Regions from separate parts of the Ruminococcus sp. 1001136sp1 genome, predicted to be linked through region 2. Evidence: predicted binding sites of a transcription regulator. Region 2 holds the regulator's gene; the other holds the start of a gene.
What was found. The regulator LexA, encoded in region 2, represses DNA repair genes until DNA is damaged. The targets are predictions, from matches to a motif close to CNAACANNTGTTNG.
Positions count from the first base shown of each region.

Region 1: the regulator LexA is predicted to act here: its motif matches at 6,594-6,607, upstream of ABHC48_RS14225 (putative DNA modification/repair radical SAM protein).

Region 1 covers NZ_JBDPGY010000015.1:70,087-81,272, forward strand. The annotation lists gene ABHC48_RS14185 (Wzz/FepE/Etk N-terminal domain-containing protein) at 1-37, shown strand, start outside; gene ABHC48_RS14190 (immunoglobulin-like domain-containing protein) at 65-820, shown strand; gene ABHC48_RS14195 (LCP family protein) at 928-1,845, shown strand; gene ABHC48_RS14200 (phosphatase PAP2 family protein) at 2,022-2,585, shown strand; gene rlmD (23S rRNA (uracil(1939)-C(5))-methyltransferase RlmD) at 2,602-3,759, shown strand; gene ABHC48_RS14210 (DUF1622 domain-containing protein) at 3,847-4,191, shown strand; gene tsaA (tRNA (N6-threonylcarbamoyladenosine(37)-N6)-methyltransferase TrmO) at 4,272-4,952, shown strand; gene ABHC48_RS14220 (aspartate kinase) at 5,026-6,345, shown strand; gene ABHC48_RS14225 (putative DNA modification/repair radical SAM protein) at 6,693-8,042, shown strand; gene ABHC48_RS14230 (TIGR03915 family putative DNA repair protein) at 8,039-8,818, shown strand; gene ABHC48_RS14235 (ATP-dependent DNA helicase) at 8,908-11,186, shown strand, end outside.
Region 2 covers NZ_JBDPGY010000023.1:33,121-44,306, reverse strand. The annotation lists gene ABHC48_RS17255 (TIGR03960 family B12-binding radical SAM protein) at 1-1,383, shown strand, start outside; gene ABHC48_RS17250 (TIGR03936 family radical SAM-associated protein) at 1,367-2,077, shown strand; gene ABHC48_RS17245 (ribonuclease E/G) at 2,098-3,330, shown strand; gene rplU (50S ribosomal protein L21) at 3,550-3,855, shown strand; gene ABHC48_RS17235 (ribosomal-processing cysteine protease Prp) at 3,868-4,191, shown strand; gene rpmA (50S ribosomal protein L27) at 4,197-4,484, shown strand; gene obgE (GTPase ObgE) at 4,548-5,840, shown strand; gene yhbY (ribosome assembly RNA-binding protein YhbY) at 5,877-6,170, shown strand; gene nadD (nicotinate-nucleotide adenylyltransferase) at 6,154-6,789, shown strand; gene yqeK (bis(5'-nucleosyl)-tetraphosphatase (symmetrical) YqeK) at 6,792-7,397, shown strand; gene rsfS (ribosome silencing factor) at 7,574-7,942, shown strand; gene lexA (transcriptional repressor LexA) at 8,011-8,631, opposite strand; gene ABHC48_RS17195 (HlyD family efflux transporter periplasmic adaptor subunit) at 8,865-10,280, shown strand; gene ABHC48_RS17190 (YggS family pyridoxal phosphate-dependent enzyme) at 10,315-11,019, shown strand; gene ABHC48_RS17185 (cell division protein SepF) at 11,035-11,186, shown strand, end outside.

The DNA of each region.
Region 1 (11,186 bases), on a different contig from region 2:
CAGATCCAAGAAACAGAAATCAAGAAAACGTCGCTGATGAAATTGAGTATAAGGAGCTGCAGATATGCGTAAATGGTTGATTGTTTTAATGGCGGCAGTGGCAATAGGAGCGACCGGAATCCTGGGATGGCTGTATATGAGGCAGGATCGCAAGGGACCGGAAATTACCATTGCAGAGAGCAAGAAAAACAGCTACACTTCGGATATGACAACGGAAGATCTTCTGGAAGGAGTAAAAGCTGTTGACAAGAGAGATGGAGATGTTTCAGCCAGCCTGACAGTTGAGAATGTTTATCCAAATGAAAAAGGGGATGAAGTCACAGTTGTTTATGTTGCAAAGGATAACAGTAACAATGTAACAAAGGTAACTTATCATATGACTTCCGAGGGAAATCTTATGGGATTTACTTCAGAAACCAAAACTTCTTCTGACAATACAGATACAGATGCAGAAACGGATGAAGCCCTGCAGGATGAAAATGAGACTGATTCAGAAGATGAAGAAGAACCAGAAATGACAGAAGAAGAAAAAGCGCAGGAAAGGGAAGAAGAAAAGATTGACCAGCTGAACCCTCAGGATCCGCGTTTTTATCTGAATACTTACTACGTTGAAATTGCCAAGGGAACACAGATTGACAGACTGAGTTATGTCAAAGACATTCAGGATGATAAAGATTCAACAAGTGATCTATACCGTAAAATTCAGATCACTGGAGCTGTTGATGTGAATACTCCGGGTACTTATGAACTGACTTATTATGTTGTTGACTCCAATGGCAATGCTTCAAACGGAGCTGTTCTGACAATTGTAGTAAAATAATGATTACTGTGAACGGAGTGAACATTAATCAATAGCGACTGCTGGTTATGAAAGAACCGGCAGAAAGATTCCTTTTTGACCATGCACATGTACATAGGAGCAAATATATGAGATCTACCATATGGAAGAAGACCCTTATCTGCCTTGGCGCGGTGCTGTTTCTGGAAAGCCCGGCTGTGAGTACGGCGTTTGCATATACAGTAAAGGCAGAGAATACGGATGCTGAAGCGGCCACCAGCAATATCAAGAGTATTTTGCTGATCGGACAGGACAAAAGAGAGGGAGAGTCCCGTCAGCGTTCCGATTCCATGATTCTTGCTACATTGGACAAGGATCAGGGTACTGTAAGCCTGACCTCTTTTATGAGAGATCTTTATGTTGCCATTCCTGGATATTCGACTACTCGTATTAATGCGGCTTACGCATATGGAGGAATGGATCTTTTGGACCAGACTCTGGAAGAAAATTTCGGAGTAAAGATAGATGGAAATGTGGAAGTGGATTTTGAAGTTTTCCAGGTTCTGGTTGACAAGGTTGGAGGAATAGATCTGGAGTTGACTCAGGCGGAAGCAGATTATATCTGCGGACGAGATCAGAGTGTTCTTTACCCTCAGCCTCTTCGAAGCGACTGGAATCTTCAGGAAGGAATGAACCATCTGGATGGAGAACAGGCACTTATCCATGCACGCAACCGTTCTATTGGAAATTCCGATTATCGGAGAACAGAGCGGCAGCAGGAAGTACTTATGGCTGCTTTTGCCAAGATAAAAGATCTGGGAGTTTTTGATATTGCAGGTCTGGTTAAGGATGTTCTTCCAATGGTTACTACGGATCTTTCTTTGTGGGATATAACCGGATATGCCATGGATGTGATGAACATCGGTACAGATGAAATTGCATCATACCGGATTCCGGAGGATGGAGCCTACACACCTCAGACGATTGACGGCATGCAGGTTCTGGTTCCTGATCTTGAGCAGAATCGGCAATATCTTCAGCAGATCCTGTATCACGCAGGTGAATAAGAATTAAAAAGAATTAAGACGGTTCGCACCACACGAACCGTCTTTTACGCTATAATAACGAAATAAAAGCAGCTGTTGAGTTCCTTTGCAGTTACACACTGTCTGCTGAACCATTATAAAAATAAATTATAGAAATATATAGACAGCAATCAGAATTGAAAGCGGGTGGAGGATAAGTGGAATTGCTTGAATGGATACATAATATTGATGCACAGATTCTGCTTTTTATACAGCAGTATTTAAGAAGTGATCTGTTTACCTGGCTGTGGAAGGGAATTACCTTTCTAGGAGACGGAGGCTGGTTCTGGATTGTTTTGGGGCTGCTCTTTCTTTTTCCAAAGAAGACAAGAAAGGCAGGTGTAACCGCACTTCTGGCACTGGCTATAGGGGCAGTGGTTACGAATTTATGCCTTAAGGATCTGGTAGCGCGTATAAGACCTTATGATTCTGTGGAGGGACTTGTGCCTCTGGTTGCCAGGCTGAAGGACTATTCTTTTCCATCAGGTCATACCTGCGCATCTTTTGCCTGTGCAGGCGTATATTATAAAGCCTTTCCTGGAAAATGGGGAAAAGCAGCCATGGTCCTGGCAGTACTGATCGCTTTGTCCCGATTGTACGTGGGAGTACACTATCCTACAGATGTGCTGGCTGGAGCCCTTGTAGGCACTTTTAGTGCGTTGGCGGCGCTGAAGCTAGAGCACGCTCTAGTCAGATATTATGAAGAACGAAAAGCCAAATAAAGATAAGGGAGAATTTATGGAAGAGAAAAAAACACAGACAGTCTGTCCATACGCAAAAAAGTGCGGTGGGTGCCAGTATCAGGGTGTGCCTTATTCCGCACAGCTTAAAAAGAAACAAAATCAGGTACAGGGGCTTTTGAAGAAGTTTGGGAATGTGAAGCCGGTAATTGGAATGAAAGATCCTTATTTTTACCGGAATAAAGTTCATGCTGTATTTGACCGTGACCGGAAGGGAAATATTATTTCTGGAATTTATGAGGCTGGTACCCACAGAGTGGTTTCTATTGAACAGTGTCTGATTGAGGATAAGAAGAGTCAGGAAATCATCCGTACCATTCGGGGAATGCTGAAGTCTTTTAAGATCAAAACATATGATGAGGATACCGGATATGGACTTCTGCGCCATGTACTGGTGCGTCGTGGCTTTTCTACAGGTGAGGTAATGGTAGTACTGGTGGTCGCCTCTCCTATTTTTCCATCCAAGAATAACTTTGTGAAGGCATTAAGAAAAGTTCATCCAGAGATCAGTACTGTGGTATTAAATATTAATGACAAAAATACAAGCATGGTTCTTGGCGAGCGGGAAATCGTACTTTATGGTAAGGGATTTATCCGTGATACCCTTTGTGGAAAATCCTTCCGTATTTCACCGAAATCCTTCTATCAGGTAAATCCAGTGCAGACCGAACTTCTTTATGGTAAAGCTGTGGAATTTGCAGGACTGACAGGGAAAGAAAAAGTCATTGATGCATATTGTGGAATTGGTACCATCGGTCTGGTAGCTTCTGGTAAGGCAAGAGAAGTGGTCGGAGTGGAACTGAATAAAGATGCAGTCAGGGATGCAAGGATCAATGCAAGAGAGAATAAGGTGGTAAACATATCTTTCCGCCAGGGTGATGCCGGTGAATTTATGGAGGCAATGGCAGAAGCTGGTGAAAAGGCAGATGTGGTATTTATGGATCCTCCCCGCTCAGGCAGCAGCGAGAAATTCCTGAATTCCGTAATAAAACTCTCTCCGAAGAAAATTGTTTACATTTCCTGTAACCCGGAAACACTTGCAAGAGACCTTAATTTCCTTACGAGAAAAAACTATATAGTTAAAGAAATCCAGCCTGTGGAAATGTTCTGTTTTACAGATCACACAGAAGTGGTGACCTGGCTGGAGCAAAAATAAGAAACTGTTGCTGTTTACAGGCTGTGCAGCGATGAAAATACATTCTGCAAGAAAAGGTATCCTGTCAGCAGGAAAAAGGAGGTACCTATGATGACGACCATAACTGGAATTATGGAGTGGGTTCTGGAGAATATTGCTGGTTTCGCCATTGTAATTTTTGAGTTTATTGGAGTTGCCATTATTATCTGGAGTGGAATTACTGGATTTATCAAGTGGCTGAAACATGCCGGAGATACTGGTGTCTATCTGGCGAGGGGACTTGCTATGGGACTGGAATTTAAAATGGGAAGTGAGATTCTTCGTACTGTAGTGGTACGTGAGTGGAAAGAAATCGGAATTGTAGCCGGAATTATTGCTCTTCGAGCAGCCCTTACGTTCCTGCTTCACTGGGAAATCAAGGAGGAAGAAAAAAGCGGCGGACATGAGGAATAGAGGTTCGCTGTTTATAGATGATATCTGCGGGTTTATAGGAGCACACATAAAGATTGATAAAGGTATAATAAACAATGGAAATGAAAGTAATTGCTCATATCAGAAGTGATTTTCCAACGAAATTTGGAATTCCCCATCAGAGCGGCAGAATACAGGAACTAAAGGCGGATATTATTTTTGAACCGGAATATCGGAACCATGAGGCATTTCGAGGGCTGGAAGAGTATACCCATATCTGGCTGATCTGGGAATTTTCACAGGCTGTCCGCAAGGAGTGGTCTCCTACAGTGCGTCCTCCAAGACTTGGGGGAAACGTCAGAATGGGCGTTTTTGCTACAAGGTCTCCTTTTCGTCCAAATCCCATAGGACTTTCCAGTGTAAGGCTGGAGAGCGTAGAGTTTTCTGAAAAGTATGGACCGGTGCTTCATGTATCAGGAGCGGATCTTATGGACGGAACACCTATTTATGATATAAAGCCCTATCTGGCTTACGTGGACAGCCATCCGGAAGCAGCGGGCGGATTTACCGACCAGATTCAGGATCATAAGCTGAAAGTAGAGTTTCCGGAAAAGCTTTTGAAGAAGATTCCAGAGGAAAAAAGAGAAGCACTTCTGGCTGTCCTTGCAAACGATCCAAGACCTGGGTATCAGAAAGACCCTGAAAGAAAATACGGAATGTCTTTTGGATCCTGGGATATTCATTTTAAAGTAGATGGAGAACAGCTGCAGGTATTGGAGGTATTTAACACTTTCACGAATTAAATCGAAAAAACCCTTGCAAAAAGTCGAATTTTTTCATAAAATGGAGAAAAAGTTTTTGAGGAGCATAAGGATTATGAGAAAAGTTGTAAAGTTTGGCGGAAGCTCCCTTGCAAATGCGGAGCAGTTTGAAAAAGTCGGAGATATTATCAGAAGTGAAGAGAGCAGACGTTTTGTTGTTCCTTCTGCACCAGGTAAGAGATTTGACGGGGACACGAAGGTAACAGATCTTCTTTACAGCTGTTATGACGCAGCTGCAAATGGCGGTGATTTTGAAAAGGTTTTAGAAGAAATCAAATCTCGTTATTATGAGATTATTAAAGGGCTTGGCCTTGCTCTTTCCATGGAAGAGGATTTCCAGTTGATCAAAGAGAATTTTAAAGCACAGATTGGCAGGGATTACGCCGCTTCCCGTGGAGAATATCTGAACGGCAAAGTGATGGCTGCTTATCTTGGTTATGAATTTGTGGATGCAGCAGAAGTAATCCGTTTTGATAAAAACGGAAATCTGGATTCAGAGAAGACAGACAAACTTTTGAACAAGCGTCTTTCCAAATGTGAGAATGCAGTTGTGCCGGGTTTTTATGGTGCAAAGGACGATGGAACTGTGACTACTTTTTCCAGAGGTGGTTCTGATGTGACTGGTTCTCTGGTTGCCAGGGCAATTAAGGCTGATATGTATGAAAACTGGACTGATGTATCCGGTTTCCTTGTAACAGACCCGAGAATTGTAAAGAATCCGGCTGTGATTGAGACCATCACATACCGTGAACTTCGTGAGCTTTCCTATATGGGAGCTACTGTTCTTCATGAAGATGCTATTTTCCCTGTAAGAAAAGAGGGAATTCCGATTAATATCCGCAACACCAACCGTCCGGAGGATAAGGGAACTTTTATTGTGGAGAGTACCTGCCGCAAGCCGAAATATACTATAACCGGTATTGCAGGAAAGAAGGGATTCTGTTCTATCAACATTGAGAAGTCCATGATGAACAGTGAAATCGGATTTGGCAGAAAAGTGCTTCAGGTATTTGAAGACCAGGGAATCAGTTTTGAGCATGTTCCATCTGGTATCGATACCATGACAGTATATGTTCACCAGGATGAGTTTGAAGAAAAGGAGCAGCAGGTAATTGCGGGAATCCATCGCCTGGTTCAGCCGGATTTTGTGGAAATGGAATCTGACCTTGCCCTGATCGCAGTTGTAGGACGTGGAATGAAATCCACCCGCGGTACAGCCGGAAGAATTTTCTCTGCCCTCGCACATGCAAATGTAAACGTTAAGATGATTGACCAGGGTTCCAGTGAGCTGAATATTATTATCGGTGTGGAAAACCGTGATTTTGAAAATGCAGTGAAAGCAATTTATGATATTTTTGTGCTGACACAGATTTGAAATTGAGTGGATAGGTCACCTGTCGGCAGCATTCACATATATGAAAATCTGCTCATACGTTCAGAACGTCTGGTATTCATGAATTCGCTGATGTAAGCATGTACCATTTCTGGCTGTCGTCCGGGAGCTTTAATAGTAAAAGAATGAGATAAGAGCCGTAAATCAAAGGTAGTGTTAGAATTAATCTTTGATTTATGGCTCTTTTTGTATAGAAAAAATTTCGTGCCGTTTTATGATATTGACAAAACAGAACATATGTTCTAAAATGAAACAAGAACAAACGTTCTGAAATTGAGAATAATAAAGAATGCGAAACACAGATTACATAAAAGGAGCTTTGTTACGGGATGATTATTCAGGAATCAATGACATTGAAGCGGAAGCTGGAGATTTTATCGGATGCCGCGAAATATGATGTGGCTTGCACATCCAGTGGTGTGGATCGAAAGGGAGATGGAAAGGGCATGGGAAACAGCATTGCTGCCGGAATCTGTCATAGTTTTGCTCAGGATGGCAGATGTATCAGTCTTTTGAAGATCCTTTATACAAATGAATGTGTATTTGACTGTAAATACTGTATAAACAGAGCCTCCAATGATGTGGTGCGTACCAGTTTTACCCCAGAAGAAGTGTGTCGTCTGACTATGGAATTTTATAGGAGGAACTATATTGAAGGGCTGTTTTTAAGTTCCGGAGTAAAGGAAAGTCCAGACAGGACTATGGAAGAACTGCTTTGTACAGTAAATCTTCTTCGTAATAAATATCATTTTCAGGGATATATTCATTTGAAAGCCATTCCAGGTGCTGCTCCTGAACTGATCGCCAGGGCGGGGTATCTGGCAGATCGCATGAGCGTGAACCTGGAACTTCCTACTGCAGACGGGCTTAGGAAACTGGCACCGCATAAGAGCAGGCAAACCATTCTGCGCCCTATGAAGCAGATTCAGCAGCAGCGAGATCAGAATAAAGAGGAATTGGTTCTGTACCGTCATGCCCCTAAGTTTGTACCAGCCGGTCAAAGTACCCAGATGATTATTGGAGCTATGGGGGAGAGCGATTATCAGATCGTGTCAGTAGCAGAATCTTTGTATAAGAACTTTGCATTAAAAAGAGTTTTTTATTCGGCTTTTGTCGCCGTAAATGAAGATAAGGATCTGCCCATGTCCTTATCAGGTCCGCCTCTTTTGCGGGAACACCGGCTTTATCAGGCAGACTGGCTTATGCGGTTTTATGGTTTTCGGGCTTCAGAACTGCTTTCAGAGAAGCATCCGGATTTTAACCTTCTTCTGGATCCCAAGGCAGACTGGGCAGTGTCACATCTGGAGTTTTTTCCGGTAGAGATCAACCAGGCAGATTATTATGAACTTCTTCGTGTACCGGGAATCGGTTATACCTCTGCCAGAAGAATCATTGGGGCCAGGAGAACCCATTCCCTGGAATTTGCAGATTTGAAGAGGATTGGTGTGGTTCTGAAGCGTGCCTTATATTTTATCACCTGTAATGGCCGCATGATGTACAATACCAGGTTGGAGGAATCTTATATTACCCGTAATCTTCTGGATGAAGAGAACTGCCGGAAGCATGAGAATGAAGCTGCATTTCAGCAATTATCCCTCTTTGGAGATGAGATGGGGAGCAGAAGACTGTATACAGAAAATACAAAGAATCATGTGGACAGAAAGGTGGGAGCTATATGAATCAAGAGAAAAGAATCCTGGTATGTGAGGACTCTATGGAGGGGATTTTTTCTGCTGTCTATGATGGATGGAAAGAGTGTGCAGGCGGCTGTAAAGTGAGCATTCAGACCAGTTTTCCTGTAAGCATGGAATTGTTCACTTCTTATCGGGAGATTGCTACAGATCAGAGTAAGGCTGGTAAGGTTATGAGGACGATTCTTATGAGACTGGGAAGCGAGGTTTACGAACAGATCTGTCTGGCGGCAGCTTCAGCAGATGAAGACAGGGGAACTGCCATTTATTATGTGCTGCACCGGGCTTTTGGGGGAGGCAGATGCGAAAAACGTGTAATGGAGGCACTGGCAGATCCATATGTATCCAGGGTTGCGAAACTGGCACTCTGTGTGAAGCGGGAATATCACCATTATTTTGGGTTTGTCCGTTTCAGGGAGATTGGCGGAAGGTTTCTGTTGGCAAAGATCCAGCCGGGGAATGATATCCTGTCTCTTATGGCTCTTCATTTTTCCAATCGCTTTCCCAATGAGAACTGGGTAATCTATGATGAAAAGAGGCAGAAGGCGTTGTGCCATGAGAAAGGGAAGGAGTGCGTCATGAGAAAAGAAGTGCATATACAGGTGCCAGGGAGCGCCGTAGGGGATATGGGAAAGTACGAGGAACTGTGGCAGACATTTTGTGATAGCATATCCATTGAAGCAAGGAGGAATGAGAAACTTCAGAAGCAGATGCTTGCTTTGCATTTTCGGAGTAATATGCCGGAGTTTTCTGTGAAAGGATAGGCCGATAAGTAAAATTCGTGTTATAATGCTTACAGATAAGGTATCTTTGTTTGGAAGGCAGCAGACCAGTAAAAGGCGGTAAATTGGAAATGGACAATCCGGTAACACGAATATCAGTAAGAAATCTTGTGGAGTTTATATTGCAAAGCGGTGATCTTGATAACCGAAGAGGTACTATAGACAAAGATGCTATGTTAAAGGGCAGCAGACTGCATCGGAAGCTTCAGAAACAAATGGGCGGAGACTACAGAGCAGAGGTTGCTTTGCGGATGAATTGCAGCTATGAGGATCTGGACATTCGGTTAGAAGGTCGTGCAGATGGAATTTTTACAGAAGATGAAGTTGTCTGGATCGATGAGATTAAAGGAATATATGGAAATGTGGAACAGATGGAAGAGCCTGTGAAGGTTCATAAGGCTCAGGCTATGTGTTATGGCTATATTTACGGTGTTCAGGAAGGCTTGTCGAAGATTGGAATCCAGATGACATATGCCAACCTGGAGACAGAAGTGGTGAAAAGGTTCCGGGAGGTGATCTCCATAGAGGAACTGAAAGAATGGTACCAGAAACTTCTGGATGAATATCATAAATGGCTCAGTTATCAGAAAAAATGGAAGGAAGAGAGAAAGCATTCTCTTCAGAGCCTGGAATTTCCATTTTCCTACAGAGAAGGTCAGAGAAAGATGGTGAGCAGTGTTTACCATACAATTGGAGCCAGTCGTCAGATTTTTATTCAGGCACCTACCGGCGTAGGAAAAACCATGTCTACCATTTTTCCGGCAGTTCGCGCTGTTGGCGAAGGGAAAGGGGAGACGATCTTTTATCTTACAGCCAAGACTATTACAAGAACAGTGGCTCAGGAAGCTTTTGAGGTGCTGCGGGAAAAGGGAATGAAATACAAAGTGGTGACCATTACAGCCAAGGAGAAGCTGTGTTTTATGGACGAAACCAAATGTGATCCGGTACATTGTCCTTACGCCAGGGGACATTTCGACAGGGTCAATGACGCTGTCTATGAGCTGTGGACGACGAAGAGCAGATATGACAGGGAGACTATCCGGGAGCAGGCAGAGAAATGGCAGGTATGTCCTTTTGAAATGTGTCTGGATCTGTCTGTGTGGGTGGATGCTGTAATTTGTGATTATAATTATGTGTTTGACCCTACGGTTCATTTGAAACGTTTTTTCGGGGAAGGTGCAGGTGGAGATTATATCTTTCTCATTGATGAAGCTCATAATCTGGCAGAACGGGGAAGAGAGATGTACAGCGCTTCTATTTGCAGGGAAGATGCTGTTCGGGTTCGAAAAGTTATGAAAGAAAGAGCACCCCGGCTTTACCGCTCCCTTGGAAAGCTGGATAAACAGTTGAAAGAACTACAGGTGGACTGTGGAAATTACCTCGTTCTCCCAGGCACGGGTTCCATAACTATGACGATTTTAAAGGTTCAGGGAGAATTTGATGCTTTTCTGGAAGCACATAAGGATGTGGAACTGGAAGATGAAGTAAGGAAGTTTTATTTTGATATTCGTAATTTCCTGAATATTGCAGAACTGATAGATGAGAACTATGTAGTTTATGCTGAGAATGGAGAAGATGGTCTGTTTCGCCTGAAACTGTTCTGTGTAAATCCGGCAGTGAACCTGGGGGAATATCTGAAGAAAGGCCGCAGTGCCGTATTCTTTTCTGCCACATTGCTGCCCATGAACTACTACAGGAAATTGCTCAGCAACAGGCAGGACGATTATGGAATCTACGTGGAATCACCGTTTTCACAGAAGAACCGCTGTATTTTAAATGCCGGCGATGTAAGTTCCTTATATAGTCGCAGGGGATATGAGGAATATCATAAAATTGCGGAATATATAGCAAAGACTGTATGGCAGCGCAAGGGAAATTATATGGTATTTTTTCCTTCTTACAAAATGTTGGAAGAGGTTTATGCAGTCTACGAAGAAGAATTTTCTGTAAACTGGGTGAAGTGTATCTGTCAGAACAGCTCTATGAAGGAACAGGAAAGAGAAGAGTTTCTTCAGGAATTTGAACAGAATCAGGAATCACTGGTAGCTTTTTGCATTATGGGTGGTATTTTTTCAGAGGGAATTGATCTGCTGGGAGAAAAACTGATTGGAGCCATTTTAGTGGGAACCGGATTGCCCCAGTTGGGAAATGAGAGGGAAATTCTTCGTTCTTTTTACACAGAAAATGGGGAAAATGGATTTGATTACGCCTATAGGTATCCTGGCATGAATAAGGTTCTGCAGGCTGCTGGAAGAGTAATCCGCACAAGGGAGGATCATGGTGTTATTCTCCTTTTGGATGAACGGTTCCGGCAGAGAGAATACAGCAATCTTTTTCCGGTGGAGTGGAA
Region 2 (11,186 bases):
TATATTGGCGAAGGAGAAACTGTGTATGATGCGCTTTTTGATGCATACAAGGCCAATAAGGAAGCCGGAGGCAGCAAGGAGGAGTTCCTTCTGAAGGCAGCTCAGATTCCGGGAATTTATGTTCCGGCATTTTATGATGTCACATACAAAGAAGACGGTACAATTGCATCCTTTGCACCAAATCGTCCGGGAGTTCCCGAGAAAGTCCAAAAGCAGCTGATCGTAGATATGGATAAAGGATATTGCCCGATTGAAAAACCGGTTGTTCCTTTTATTAAAGCTACACAGGATCGTGTCACTTTGGAAATCCAGCGTGGATGTATCCGTGGCTGTCGTTTCTGCCAGGCTGGTATGATCTACAGACCTCTCCGTGAACGTGATGTAGAAGAACTGAAGGAATCTGCAAGAGCTATGCTGAAGAATTCCGGTCATGAGGAAATTTCCCTCAGTTCCTTAAGTTCCAGTGATTACACCCATCTGGAAGAGCTGGTAAACTTCCTGATCGACGAATTTAAATCTGCAGGTGTTAATATTTCCCTGCCGTCACTTCGTATTGATGCTTTTGCCCTGGATGTTATGAGCAAGGTTCAGGATATTAAGAAAAGCAGCCTTACTTTTGCCCCGGAAGCTGGTTCCCAGAGACTTCGTGATGTAATTAACAAAGGACTTACCGAAGAAGTGATCCTTCACGGTGCGCATGAGGCATTTGTTGGAGGATGGAACCGTGTGAAGCTTTATTTCATGCTTGGGCTTCCTACTGAAACAGAAAAAGACATGAAGGGAATTGCTCATCTTGCAGAGCGTATTGCAGAAGAATATTACGATACCGTTCCAAAGGAAAAACGCCATGGAAAGGTTCAGATCGTAGTCAGCACATCCTTCTTTGTGCCAAAGCCATTTACCCCATTCCAGTGGGCTCCAATGTATACAGAACAGGATTTTATTGACAAGGCAAAAGTAGTAAAAGAAGAAATCCGTGCACAGCTGAACCAGAAGAGTATTAAATACAACTGGCATGAACCGGATGTAACCACACTGGAAGGCTTCCTTGCAAGAGGTGACCGCCGTGCTTCTGAAGTTATCTTAAAAGCCTATGAAAAAGGTGCCCTTTACGATGCCTGGTCAGAAAGCTTCCGCTACGACATCTGGAAAGAGGCTTTTGCAGAAACAGGAATTGACATTGAATTCTACACACTCCGAGAGAGAAGCACAGATGAAATCCTCCCATGGGATTTCATAGATGCAGGTGTTACCAAGGAGTTTCTGATCCGTGAGTGGAAACAGGCAAAAGGCGAAGTGGTTACACCAAACTGCCGTCAGAAATGTGCAGGCTGCGGAGCAAGACGTTATGAAGGAGGCGTATGTTATGAAGGTAAGAATTAAATTTACGAAAGAAGGGCCTATGAAATTTGTAGGACATCTTGACACCATGCGCTACTTCCAGAAAGCCATCCGCCGCGCAGAGCTTCCAATTGCTTTTTCTGGAGGTTACAGCCCTCATATGATCATGTCCTTTGCTGCCCCTCTTGGAGTTGGCGTTACCAGTACAGGGGAATATTTCGATATGGAGCTTACCGCTACGATTCCTACTGATGAAATCTGTCAACGTCTTAACAGCCAGATGGTAGATGGTATTCATGTTTTAAGTGCCCGCCAGGTGGAAGATGGAAAAGCGAGCAAGGCAATGTCCCTGGTGGCAGCAGCTGATTATCTGGTGGAATTTCGTCCTGGAAAAGCACCGGCAGATGGATGGCAGACAAGAATTACGGAATTTTTAAAGCAGCCTGAGATCCTTGTTACAAAAGAAACCAAAAAAGGCGAAAAACAGGTAGATATCCGACCTTTTATTTACAAAATGAATTTACAGAATGACAACCGCATTTTCTTAAGTCTTGCTTCTGCAAGTGCCAACTATACCAAACCAGATGCTGTAATGGATGCATTTACCAGCTGGCTTGGACAGGAGCTTCCGGAATTTGCCTGCATGATTCATCGTCTGGAAGTATATGCAGATCTTGGAAATGAGAAAAAACATAAATTTGTATCGTTGGAATTCCTTGGCGTGGAAGTTCAATAAACTTAAAACAGGTGAATCAAGTGACGAAATTAATTCTAACAACCATGGAACTTTGCGGTAACAAATGTCATGCCTGTGCAATCGAGGAAGAAGGTCAGATTATGGAGCTTCGCCTGGAGGCAGCCGCCCGACAGTCCATTCTCGGAAATATTTATGTAGGACAGGTGGAAAATATTGCTTCTAATATCCAGGCAGCATTTGTTCTTATTGCACCTGGAGTACGCGGTTATTTTCCTCTTCAGGAAGCAGAGCAGGTTATCTATGCCTCCGGGAAAGCACCTGGCAGTCCCTTGCGTCCGGGTGACCAGATTCTGGTGCAGGTAAGCCGTGATGCCATGAAGGGCAAGCTGCCCGCACTGACTGCAAACTTAAATTTTACCGGTAAGTATCTGGTGCTCACCACAGGAGAAAAAAAGTTCGGACTATCCGGTAAGCTCTCTGGTTCAGAACGCCACACTTTATCCGGCTGGCTGGAAGCAGAGGCTGCACGTCCGGATAAGGAATATGGCCTGATTGTCCGCACCAACGCAGCCCAGGCTGAAAAGGCTGAAATCCTTCAGGAACTTTCTTATCTGAAATCACTGTATGAAAAAGTTGCTGTCAACGGCAAAAGCCGCACCTGTTTCAGCCTTCTCTACGAAACAGAACCGGTTTACCTTACCACTCTCCGTGATATTTACAGCGAAAATCTCACAGACATTGTAACAGATGATCCTGAAATTTTTCAGCAGATCACTTCTTATTTGAAAGAAACAAGTCCGGAGGAAGAAAGCAAAGCCCGTTTTTATCAGGACAAGCTTCTTCCGTTATACAAGCTTTCCCGCATGGAAAACGCGCTGGATGAGGTTCAAAAGGAAAAAATCTGGCTGAACAGCGGCGGGTTTATTGTGATCCAGCAGACAGAAGCCTTTGTCTCCATCGATGTAAACAGCGGGAAATTTACCGGAAAGAAAAAAGCCGAAGAAACCTATCGCAAAATCAATCTGGAAGCAGCTAAGGAAATTTCACGACAACTGCGGCTTCGCAACCTGTCCGGAATTATTCTTATTGATTTTATCAATATGACAAACCCAGATCATAACGACGAGCTTTTTCATGTATTGCAGAAATATCTGAGGAAGGATCCGGTGAAATGTAAAGCCATAGATATTACACCGCTTCACATTCTGGAGATGACACGAAAGAAAGTCAGAAAACCGGTAATCGAGGAAATCAGGCAGATAAAGTCAGGAGATTTTTCAAACACTCTCTAAGTAAAACTATAAGAAATTTCTTTTTCGTATTTTCGAAATTATTATAAGCAGAAAACCCGAAATATGGATTTTCATTTTTATTTTTTTACAATTTTTTTCGCAAAACCTCTTGACGAAACCAAATCTCCCTGTTATTATAATCGAGTATGCCGCACAAAGAGGTTTAAGAGTCGAGAGACCACCATATTTGGCGAGTAAAGTCTATAGGAGGTGCCACAAATGTACGCAATTATTGCAACAGGTGGTAAACAGTACAAAGTTGCTGAAGGCGACGTAATCAGAGTTGAGAAGCTCGGAGTTGAAGCTGGTGAAACCGTTACTTTTGATTCTGTAATTGCAGTTAGTAATGACGGATTAAAGGTTGGAGAAGACGTTAAGGATGCCAGTGTTACCGCTTCTGTAGTTGAGAACGGAAAGGCTAAAAAAGTCATCGTTTACAAGTACAAGAGAAAAACTGGATATCACAAGAAAAACGGTCACAGACAGCAGTACACCAAAGTTAAAATCGAAAAGATCAACGCTTAATCAGGTGCTGTTATGATCAATATTACAGTTAAGAAGAGAAAAGGCTCTTATCTGGATTTTCTGTCCAAAGGACATGCAGGCTATGCCGAAGAGGGACAGGATATTGTATGTGCTGCCGTATCAGCCTTGATCATTACTACTGTGAATTCTCTTGAGAAATTTACGGAAGAGCAGATTGAAGCGGAAGCGGATGAGGGATATGTATCCATCCATTTTAAAACAAATCCGAATACTGAGCGCGGGAAACTGCTTATGGATTCCCTGATTCTTGGATTAACAGAAATTGAGCATAGTTATAACAATCGATATTTGACAGTAAGAGTCAAGGAGGTGTAACAACAATGATGAAGATGAACCTTCAGTTATTCGCACATAAAAAAGGAGTTGGTTCCACAAAGAACGGTCGTGATTCCGAGTCCAAGAGATTAGGTGCGAAGAGAGCAGACGGACAGTTTGTTAAAGCCGGCAACATCCTTTACAGACAGCGCGGAACTAAGATCCATGCAGGCGAGAACGTAGGATGCGGAAAAGACTATACATTATTTGCACTGACCGATGGTGTTGTAAGATTCACCAGAAAAGGCCGCGATAAGAAACAGGTTTCTATCGTACCAGTAGAGGCAGAGTAATTCGTAGAGCAGGAGGCTTCAAATCTATAAAGGTTTGGAGCCTTTTCTTATAAAGGAGATTTAATGTTCGCAGACAGAGCTACCATATATATCCGTTCCGGTAAGGGCGGCGACGGCCATGTAAGCTTCCGCAGGGAAAAATATGTACCTGACGGCGGTCCGGATGGCGGCGACGGCGGCAAGGGCGGAGACGTCATTTTTGAAGTTGACGAGGGACAGAATACCCTCGGTGATTACCGTCATAAAAGAAAATATAAGGCAGAAGACGGTCAGGAGGGCGGCAAAAAGCGCTGCCACGGTGCCGACGGTGCCGACATTATATTAAAGGTACCGGAAGGTACTGTTATCATGGAGGCTGAATCCCGTAAGGTAATTGCAGACATGTCCGGTGACAATCGTCGTCAGATCGTTCTGCGCGGTGGACGCGGCGGTAAGGGAAATCAGCATTATGCAACCCCTACCATGCAGGTTCCCAAATATGCCCAGCCTGGACAGCCTTTTCAGGAGCTTGAAGTGCTTCTGGAGCTAAAGGTGATCGCAGATGTAGGACTGGTAGGTTTTCCTAATGTTGGTAAATCTACATTTCTCTCACGTGTTACAAATGCGAAACCGAAAATTGCCAACTATCATTTCACAACCTTAAGCCCGAACCTTGGTGTTGTAGATACTGAGAATGGCGGTTTTATCATCGCAGATATCCCTGGACTGATCGAAGGTGCTTCTGAAGGAGTCGGTCTTGGTCATGAGTTTCTTCGCCATATTGAGCGTACCAGAGTTCTGGTGCACATTGTGGATGCAGCTTCCACAGAGGGACGAGATCCTATTGATGATATTTATAAGATTACCAAAGAACTGGAGAAATACAATCCGGAAATTGCAAAGCGTCCTCAGGTAATTGCAGCCAATAAAGTGGACTGTATTTTTGACGACGGTCAGGAGAATCCTGTAGACAGACTTCGCAAAGAATTTGAACCAAAAGGTATCAAAGTATATCCCATTTCTGCAGTTACCGGACAGGGTATACGCGAGCTTCTTTTCCATATCAAGGAACTTCTGGACAGTTGTCCGAAGAAAGCAATCGTATTCGAGCAGGAATTCTTCCCGGAAGATATGCTGATCAATGAGAGCCTTCCATTTACCGTACAGGTTGATGAGGAAGATCCCTCTGTATTTATCGTAGAAGGACCACGTATCGAGAAAATGCTTGGTTATACCAATCTGGATTCTGAGAAAGGCTTCGCCTTTTTCCAGCGTTTCCTGAAAGAGGGCGGCATTCTGGATGAACTGGAAAACGCCGGTATTCAGGAGGGTGATACGGTTCGTATGTATGGATTTGAATTTGATTATTATAAATAAATAGCAGCTATTCAGCAGGTATTCAGGAGATAAATTATGACAAGTAAGCAAAGAGCATATTTAAAAAGTCTGGCAATGAAAATGGATGCCATTATCCAGCTTGGCAAGGGCGGTCTTACACCGGAAAACACCAAGGCTGTTGACGAAGCACTTGCAGCGAGAGAGCTGATTAAAATCAGTGTGCTTCAGAACTGTCTGGAGGATCCTAAGGAAATGGCACAGGTTCTTGCAGAGCGCACCCATTCCCAGGTTGTACAGGTGATCGGTAAGAAGATCGTATTATACCGCGAAGGTAAAAAAGAGAAAAAGAAAATTGAACTGCCAAAATAATCGAAAAAAAATCGGGATCATGGGCGGTACCTTTGATCCCATCCATATGGGACATCTGATCCTGGGTGAGCAGAGCTATGAGCAATTCCAGCTGGATAAGGTTCTGTTTATGCCTTCCGGCAACCCGCCTCATAAACGGGACCGTGCTGGCAGAGCCTCTGATAACCAGCGTGTGGATATGGTCCGGCTTGCAATTGAAGATAATCCCCATTTTGAGTTGTCTCTTGCAGAAATGCACGAGACCGGGTATACCTATACCTATCGCACTCTGGAAGAGCTAAAAGAATACAATCCGGACACAGACTATTATTTTATCATTGGTGCAGATTCTCTTTTTGCTTTTGACGAATGGATGGAACCAGAGCGGATCTGTCGGGCCTGTACTCTTGTGGTGGCTGTCCGGGATCATGCGTCCTACGCTGAACTGAATCGGGAAATCCAGCGTCTTTCTGCAAGGTACAACGGAAATTTTGCCCTTTTGGATACTATGAATATTGATGTGTCCAGTCATCAGATCCGTCAGTGGATTTCAGAAGAAAAAAGTCTGAAATATTACGTCCCGGATAAGGTGATTTCTTACATGAAAGAGAATGGAATTTACAGAAAGAAGGAAGTCTGACCATGGCAGATTACGATTTTGCAAAAATTGAAAAAAAACTTTCCAAATACCTGGATGAGGATCGTTTCCAGCATACCATGGGCGTTATGTACACCAGCGCATGTCTGGCTATGGTCCATGGATATGATATCAAAGATGCACAGGTGTCCGGTCTTCTTCACGATTGCGCCAAATGCATTCCCAATAAGAAAAAACTGAAGATGTGCAGCGAACACAATATTCCGGTTTCCGATTTTGAGAGAAGTCACCCGTTTCTTCTCCACTCCCGTCTTGGAGCTTATATTGCTCACGAGAAATATGGGATTGACGATCAGGAGATTCTTTCTGCCATCAATTATCACACAACTGGCAGACGTGAAATGAGTCTTCTTGAAAAGATTATTTATATTGCAGATTATATTGAGCCCATGCGTTATAAAGCAAGCCGTTTACCGGAAATTCGCAAACTTGCGTTTGAAGACCTGGATGAGTGTATGTATGAGATCCTAAAAGATACCCTGGAGTATCTGGAAGAAGATTCTGCCGATGATATTGAGCCAACTTCCAAGGAGGCTTATATTTATTATAAAGAATTGCATAATAAGCGTAATAACGTATCTGATAATTAATACTCCGCATATACTGGCGAATTAACATTCTACGAGATGCGAGATATTTCGCACGAGCGAAGGCCAGGTACCACCTGACAGAGGATATTATTTCACTTTTAAAGCCTTTTGTTCTCGCAGGAATTTAAAATAATATTAGGTCAGTATATGCATTATTAAGAAAGGAGCAGATCAGAATGAGTACAGTAAGTACAGAGAAAATGATGGCACAGATTGCCTGCAAGGCAATTGATGATAAAAAGGGACAGGATATTAAGATAATTGATATTCATAATGTTTCTGTAATTGCAGATTATTTCGTAATCGCAAGCGGTACAAACTCCAATCAGGTTCAGGCGATCGTCGATAATGTGGAGGAGCAGCTTGGACGCGCTGGCTTTGAGGCGAAGCAGATTGAGGGAAACCGCAATTCCAGCTGGATTCTCATGGATTACGGCGATGTGATCGTGCATGTGTTTGATGAGGAAAACCGACTTTTCTATGATCTGGAGAGAATCTGGAGAGATGGAAAGGTTCTGGAGATGGATGCGTTTTTAGAGAAATAAAAAAGTCCCCTTTGGTAAACAATTGTCTGGAAACAGCAATTGTTTGCTAAAGGGGAAATTTTTTATGACTATTGGTAAAAACGCATGACACCAAATACTTTACCCAGAATCTGGATTTCTCCTGTAATGATAATGGGATCCATAGTGTCATTCTCTGGCTGAAGGCGGTAGTAGCCCTTCTCCTTATAGAAGGTCTTCACTGTGGCAGAGTCCTCTACCAGGGCAACTACAATGTCGCCGTTATCTGCAGTTGGCTGCTGCTTTACCAGAACCTGATCACCATCGAAGATTCCTGCATTGATCATGCTGTCGCCTTTTACCTTCAGCATGAAGCTCTGTTCATTGGGCATAAATTCTGCCGGGATGGGGAAGTAGCCATCTACATTCTCTACAGCCAGAATAGGCTGTCCGGCGGCTACGGTACCTACAAGCGGAACATTGACCACTTCACGGCGGACAAGATTGAAATTGTCATCAATGATCTCTATGGCTCTTGGCTTCGTGGCATCGCGGCGGATGTATCCGTTCTTCTCAAGAGCTTCCAGATGGGCATGAACAGATGATGTAGACTTCAGATTTACAGCTTCACAAATCTCACGAACTGCTGGCGGGAATCCGCGGTTCAGAATCTCACTTTTAATATATTCTAAAATTTCCTGCTGTTTTTTGCTGATTTTACCATATGTCATAAGAGTTTTCCTCCGGAATTCATTCAACTTTTTCTTATCATACCATATTTTTCTTAATTAAGCAAACAGATATTCTGAAAATATGTTCGTTTTTTGATATGCAGGCTGTTCACAGCTTCCAGCTTTGTTCACACACTTTTCGTTTTCTTTTCCTTGTGTTCACCGACAAAAAATGGTACAATTGTTTGGTATGAAAATTCAGAGCCCGACTCAAAAACAAAGGGGGAATCCGCTTGTCCGAGAAGAAATCTAACAAGCCTGGCAAAATGGCAGGACTTTTTGTCCAGTTAAAGAACATATTCGGACTGAATATTGCCACCGTTGCTTTTGGTGTATTGTTATTATATATGATTTTTACTGCATTTTTACTTGTAACCTCCACACACATCGAATCTTACCAGGTTACCACAGGTCCTTTATCACGAAACGAGACCTACACTGGTATTTCTCTTCGGGAAGAGAGTGTTTTTAAGGCAGAATCCTCCGGTTATGTGAATTATTATGCCCGGGAGGGAAGTAAGATCAATGCCAACGGTGCTGTTTACGGATTAAGTTCCGGAAAAATTGCAGAAACCAAGTCTGCATTGACTGCGGACGAACTGGAGAAAATCCGCAGTTCTATGCTCAGCTTTTCCAAGGGATTTTCCGGAAGTAAATTTAACAACACCTACAGTTTTAAGAACCAGCTGGAGGGAAGCATCCTTCAGTATGAGGGAATTTCCACTGACGGGAATGCAGATTCACAAGTAGTGACCATCGGTGGACAGAATATCTGTAAAGCCCAGGAAGACGGCATTATCCTCTATTCTATGGACGGTTATGAGAATAAGACTGTGGAGAACATTACAGCAGCAGATTTTGACCAGACTTCTTACCATGAAACGGATCTGAAGACATCCGAAAAGGTGCAGGCCGGAGATAACATTTATACAAATATTACCAGCGAATTATGGAGCCTGATCATTCCATTAAGCGACAAACAGGCCGCCAAGCTGGAGGGACGTTCCACCATTCGTGTGAAATTTCTCAAGGATGATATGACACAGAGCGGCGATTTTTCCATCATAAAAATCGATGGTAACAAATATGGAAAAATTGACTTCAGCCGCGGTCTGATCCGCTATGCATCTGACCGTTTTCTGGATATTGAGCTGGTTACCAATACAGTAACCGGTCTTAAGATTCCCCTTTCCGCTATTGAATCCAAGGATTTTTACGTAATTCCGGCAGAATATGCCACGACTGATCCTGACAGCGGAAGTGTAGGCTTTAACAAGATTTCCAAAGATTCCAGCGGAAATAACGTAAGAACCTTTATCAATGCTACAATCTACGGTAAAGTTAAAATTGAGTTAGATGATGATTCTGCCGATGAAGCTTACAATTATTACGTGGATAGAAGCGCTTTTAAGGAAGGAGATGCTATTGTAAAAGATGACTCCAACCAGCGCTTTATTGTAGGCGAAACAGATTCTCTGGAAGGCGTTTACTGCATCAATCAAGGGTATGCGGTATTCCGTCAGGTAGATATACTGGATCAGAATGAAGAATATGCCATTATTTCCAGTAATACATCCTACGGACTTTCCCGCTATGACCGCATTGCCAGAGACTCCTCCCAGGTAAAAGAGCAGGATATTCTCTACTAAGTTTAACATATACTATTTTTAAGGAGGCTTATAAATGTTAGCTGAAAATTTACAGCAGGTAAATGCAAATATTGAAAAAGCCTGTGCTGCTGTTTCCCGTGACCCAGGTGAAGTCACATTGGTGGCAGTAAGTAAGACCAAACCGGTCTCCATGCTTCAGGAGGCGTATGATGCCGGTGCGCGTGTTTTTGGAGAAAATAAAGTGCAGGAGATCATGGATAAATATGACCAGCTGCCATCAGATATCCAGTGGCACATGATCGGTCATCTGCAGCGCAATAAAGTAAAATATATTATTGACAAGGTTGCCATGATTCACTCGGTAGATTCCCTTCGCCTTGCCCAGACCATTGAGCAGGAAGCTGCAAAGAAAGATCTTGTTATGCCGATTCTGCTGGAAGTTAATGTAGCAGAGGAAGAAAGCAAATTCGGATTAGCGACGAATGAGGTGCTTCCTCTTCTTGAGAAAATCAGCATATTTTCCCATATAAAAGTGATGGGACTTATGACCATTGCCCCATTTGTGAAAAATCCAGAAGAAAATCGTGAAGTTTTTCGCACATTGAAGAAATTAAGTGTTGACATTAATGCAAAAAACATTAATAATGTTAACATGAGTGTTCTGAGTATGGGTATGACCGGAGATTATCAGGTTGCTGTCCAGGAAGGCTCAACCATGGTACGTGTGGGAACCGGTATTTTTGGTGAACGAAATTATGCCACACGGCAAGAAGATTAAGATTGGAGATTGAAAATGAGCGTTTTTGATAAATTATTAGATTCTATTAAACTGAATGATGACGATTATGATGAAGATAATTATTTAGATGAGGATCTGATGGATGACGAAGAGGGGGATTTCTTTGATGACGATCCCATGGATGACAAGCCTAAGAAGAAATTCTT